Regions from separate parts of the Streptomyces sp. NPDC051921 genome, predicted to be linked through region 2. Evidence: predicted binding sites of a transcription regulator. Region 2 holds the regulator's gene; the other holds the start of a gene.
The links. The regulator HrcA, encoded in region 2, represses chaperone genes, less so after heat shock. The targets are predictions, from matches to a motif close to TTNGCACTCNGNNNNNCNGAGTGCNAA.
Positions count from the first base shown of each region.

Region 1 (2,456 bases), on a different contig from region 2:
CGGCGTTGGCACCGGTGGCCTCGTCGCCGTCCAGCTCCAGCTTCTCGAAGACCGCGGAGGCCTGCAGCAGGGCCACGCCACCACCGGCGACGATGCCCTCCTCGACGGCCGCCTTCGCGTTGCGAACGGCGTCCTCGATGCGGTGCTTGCGCTCCTTGAGCTCGACCTCGGTCGCGGCACCGGCCTTGATGACGGCGACGCCACCGGCGAGCTTCGCCAGGCGCTCCTGGAGCTTCTCGCGGTCGTAGTCCGAGTCGGAGTTCTCGATCTCGGCGCGGATCTGGTTCACGCGACCGGCGACCTGCTCGCTGTCACCGGCACCGTCGACGATGGTGGTCTCGTCCTTGGTGATGACGACCTTGCGGGCGCGGCCCAGCAGGTCCAGGCCGGCGTTCTCGAGCTTGAGACCGACCTCCTCGGAGATGACCGTGCCGCCGGTGAGGATGGCGATGTCGTTCAGCATGGCCTTGCGGCGGTCGCCGAAGCCCGGGGCCTTGACGGCGACGGACTTGAAGGTGCCACGGATCTTGTTGACGACCAGGGTCGACAGGGCCTCGCCCTCGACGTCCTCGGCGATGATCAGCAGCGGCTTGCCCGACTGCATGACCTTCTCGAGGAGCGGGAGCAGGTCCTTCACCGAGGAGACCTTGGAGTTGACGATGAGGATGTACGGGTCCTCGAGCGCGGCCTCCATGCGCTCCATGTCGGTCGCGAAGTACGCCGAGATGTAGCCCTTGTCGAAGCGCATACCCTCGGTGAGCTCCAGCTCCAGACCGAAGGTCTGGGACTCCTCGACGGTGATGACGCCTTCCTTGCCGACCTTGTCCATGGCCTCGGCGATGAGCTCGCCGATCTGGGTGTCGGCGGCGGAGATGGAGGCGGTGGAGGCGATCTGCTCCTTCGTCTCGACCTCCTTCGCCTGGTCGAGCAGCGCACCGGAGACGGCCTCGACGGCCTTCTCGATGCCGCGCTTGAGGGCCATCGGGTTGGCGCCGGCGGCGACGTTGCGCAGGCCCTCACGGACCAGCGCCTGGGCGAGAACGGTGGCGGTGGTCGTACCGTCGCCGGCGACGTCGTCCGTCTTCTTGGCGACTTCCTTGACCAGCTCGGCGCCGATCTTCTCGTACGGGTCCTCGAGCTCGATCTCCTTGGCGATGGAGACACCATCGTTGGTGATCGTGGGGGCGCCCCACTTCTTCTCGAGGACGACGTTGCGACCCTTGGGGCCGAGGGTGACCTTGACGGCGTCAGCGAGCTGGTTCATGCCGCGCTCGAGACCGCGCCGGGCCTCCTCGTCGAACGCGATGATCTTGGCCATGTGAAGTGGTCCTCCCGGACATGGGGTGGATAACGCTCCAGGACCGCGCCGACGCCCGCGACGGACGGCCTCCGTGCTCCTCGTGGTTCCTTGCCCCACTCGGTCGGCGACCTCGTCTGCCCGATCCTCGTAGCACTCTCACCTTCAGAGTGCTAACGCCAATGATTAGCACTCGCCCTAGGAGAGTGCAAGCGACTCAGGGGGATCCGCCACCCTCCGGCCATCTGTCGGCGCACGCGCGCCACACGCGCGGGCGCACGCGCCCGAGCACGCGCGAGGGGCCCGCATCCCCACCGGGATGCGGGCCCCTCGACGGAAGTGCGTCGGTGGCCGATCGCGCCGCGCTCAGACGGCGAGCTTGACCATGTCCGCCTGCGGACCCTTCTGGCCCTGCGAGATCTCGAACTCGACCCGCTGACCCTCTTCGAGGGTGCGGTATCCGTCCATCTGGATCGCGCTGTAGTGGACGAAAACATCCGCACCACCGTCGACCGCGATGAAGCCGTAGCCCTTCTCCGCGTTGAACCACTTGACGGTGCCCTGAGCCATGCCTAACTCCCCTATTACTGGCCCTTGCGCGGGGCCGCACTTCGCGGACCCGGGTCAGACCCTGCGCCGGAACGCGTCGACCGCGGCTGAATGTATCTGCCCAACTGCCCTCTGCAACAGGTCAATCGGACGAGAATTCTGGGCACGGCCGAAAGGGGAATTGGGGAGAATCCCCGGAATTCCGGGGCAAGTCGGGCCCGGCAAAACGCGCAGAAGGTACACAAGGCGCGGGCACATTGGCTACTTCTTGCCGTGCGGAGACGCATTCTCATATGCGCCTGGCATGAGCAGCGGAGGGGACTTCCCCAACTCTACCGCGCTCAACCATGCAGAATTGCCCCTTCCGCTTCTTCTTGCGGAAGGGGCAATTCAGGTACTGCGGGTACTCGTGGGTACGGCTCGGCCGCGCTCGGCTCAGCAGCCGCCGGCGACGGCCGGGATGATGGAGACGCCCGCGCCGTCCGGCGTCGCGGTCTCCAGGCCCTGCTCGAAGCGCACGTCGTCGTCGTTCACGTACACGTTGACGAAGCGGCGCAGCTTGCCCTGGTCGTCGAGGACGCGGGCCGCGATGCCCGTGTGGTTCTTCTCC
Region 1 is NZ_JBFAXU010000023.1:130,451-132,906, reverse strand. Features, by position in the region: gene groL (chaperonin GroEL) at 1-1,318, opposite strand, end outside; gene AB0M16_RS27955 (cold-shock protein) at 1,664-1,867, opposite strand; gene AB0M16_RS27950 (MoaD/ThiS family protein) at 2,282-2,456, opposite strand, start outside.
Region 1: a site for HrcA is predicted at 1,484-1,510, ahead of groL (chaperonin GroEL). Genes of this name have one in related genera too.

Region 2 (2,456 bases):
GCAGCTCGGCACCCTGCGCGAGGGTGCCGCCCGTGTCGTACAGCAGCACCGCGTCCCGCCCGACGACCAGGCCCACCGTGGCGTCCCAGCCCGGCAGCCGGCGCCTGCCGACCCCGTCCCCGAGCCGCTCCCAGTCGTACGCTTCCCAGTCCAGGTCCATGGCGTGACGCTAACCGCTCCGACCCCGCCTCCTTGCCAGGAGCGATGTCGGCCGCCGTACACTGGCCGGGGGATTCCTGGCACTCGGGCAGGGCGAGTGCCAAAAGCGGAGCAACCGGAAACCGGATCGACAGCTGGAGGTGCGCGCGATGCTCAGCGAACGCAGACTCGAGGTGCTGCGCGCCATCGTCCAGGACTACGTCGGGACGGAGGAGCCGGTCGGCTCCAAGGCGTTGACCGAGCGGCACAAGCTCGGCGTGTCGCCCGCCACCGTGCGCAACGACATGGCCGTCCTGGAGGAGGAGGGCTTCATCGCCCAGCCTCACACCAGTGCCGGCCGCATCCCCACCGACAAGGGCTACCGCCTCTTCGTGGACCGGCTCGCGGGCGTCAAGCCGCTGTCGACCCCGGAGCGGCGGGCGATCCACAACTTCCTCGACGGAGCCGTCGACCTCGACGACGTCGTCGGCCGCACGGTCCGGCTGCTCGCGCAGCTGACCCGGCAGGTCGCCGTCGTGCAGTACCCCTCGCTGACCCGTTCGACGGTCCGGCACGTGGAACTGCTGTCGCTGGCTCCCGCCCGGCTGATGCTGGTGCTCATCACCGACACCGGCCGGGTCGAGCAGCGCGTGATCGACTGCCCGGCGCCCTTCGGCGAGACCTCCCTGGCCGACCTGCGGGCCCGGCTCAACAGCCGGGTCGTCGGCCGCCGGTTCGCCGACGTGCCGCAGCTGGTGCAGGACCTGCCGGACTCCTTCGAGGAGATCGAGGACCGCGGCACGGTCTCGACCGTGCTCGCGACCCTCCTCGAGACCCTCGTGGAGGAGCAGGAGGAGCGGCTCATGATCGGCGGCACCGCCAATCTGACCCGCTTCGGACACGACTTCCCCCTGACGATCAGGCCCGTGCTGGAAGCCCTCGAGGAGCAGGTCGTGCTCCTCAAGCTGCTCGGCGAGGCCAAGGAGTCGGGCATGACCGTACGCATCGGGCACGAGAACGCCCACGAGGGGCTGACGTCCACGTCGGTCGTCTCGGTCGGCTACGGTTCCGGCGGCGAGGCAGTCGCCAAACTCGGCGTGGTCGGACCGACCCGCATGGACTACCCCGGAACGATGGGAGCGGTACGCGCAGTGGCACGTTACGTCGGACAGATCCTGGCGGAGTCGTAAGTGGCCACCGACTACTACGCCGTACTGGGCGTACGCCGCGACGCGTCGCAGGACGAGATCAAGAAGGCCTTCCGCCGTCTCGCCCGTGAGCTTCACCCGGACGTGAACCCGGACCCGAAGACGCAGGAGCGGTTCAAGGAGATCAACGCCGCTTACGAGGTGCTCTCGGACCCGCAGAAGAAGCAGGTCTACGACCTCGGCGGCGACCCGCTGTCCGCCTCCGGCGGCGCGGGCGGCGCGGGCGGCTTCGGTGCGGGCGGCTTCGGGAACTTCTCGGACATCATGGACGCCTTCTTCGGTACGGCGTCCCAGCGCGGCCCGCGCTCGCGCACCCGGCGCGGCCAGGACGCGATGATCCGCCTGGAGGTCACCCTCGACGAGGCGGCCTTCGGCACCACCAAGGACATCCAGGTCGACACGGCCGTCGTCTGCACCACCTGTTCCGGTGAGGGCGCCGCACCCGGCACCACCGCGCAGACCTGTGACATGTGCCGCGGCCGTGGTGAGGTCTCCCAGGTCACCCGGTCCTTCCTGGGCCAGGTCATGACCTCCCGGCCCTGCCCGCAGTGCCAGGGCTTCGGCACCGTCGTCCCGACCCCGTGCCCCGAGTGCGCGGGCGACGGGCGCGTCCGGTCGCGCCGTACGCTCACGGTCAAGATCCCGGCCGGTGTCGACAACGGCACCCGCATCCAGCTCGCGGGCGAGGGCGAGGTCGGCCCCGGCGGCGGCCCCGCCGGCGACCTGTACGTCGAGATCCACGAGGTCCCGCACGAGGTCTTCCAGCGGCGTGGCGACGACCTGCACTGCACGGTCACCATCCCGATGACGGCGGCCGCGCTCGGCACGAAGGTGCAGCTGCAGACGCTGGACGGCCTGGAGGACGTCGACATCCGCCCGGGCACCCAGTCCGGCCAGTCGATCCCGCTGCACGGCCGCGGCGTCACGCACCTGCGCGGCAACGGGCGGGGCGACCTGATCGTCCACGTCGAGGTCCAGACCCCGACGAAGCTCGACCCGGAGCAGGAGCGCCTGCTGCGCGAGCTGTCCAAGCTGCGTGGCGAGGAGCGCCCGACGGGCCAGTTCCAGCCGGGCCAGCAGGGGCTGTTCTCGCGTCTGAAGGACGCGTTC
Region 2 is NZ_JBFAXU010000004.1:402,917-405,372, forward strand. Features, by position in the region: gene AB0M16_RS08425 (MBL fold metallo-hydrolase) at 1-160, opposite strand, end outside; gene hrcA (heat-inducible transcriptional repressor HrcA) at 309-1,328, shown strand; gene dnaJ (molecular chaperone DnaJ) at 1,329-2,456, shown strand, end outside.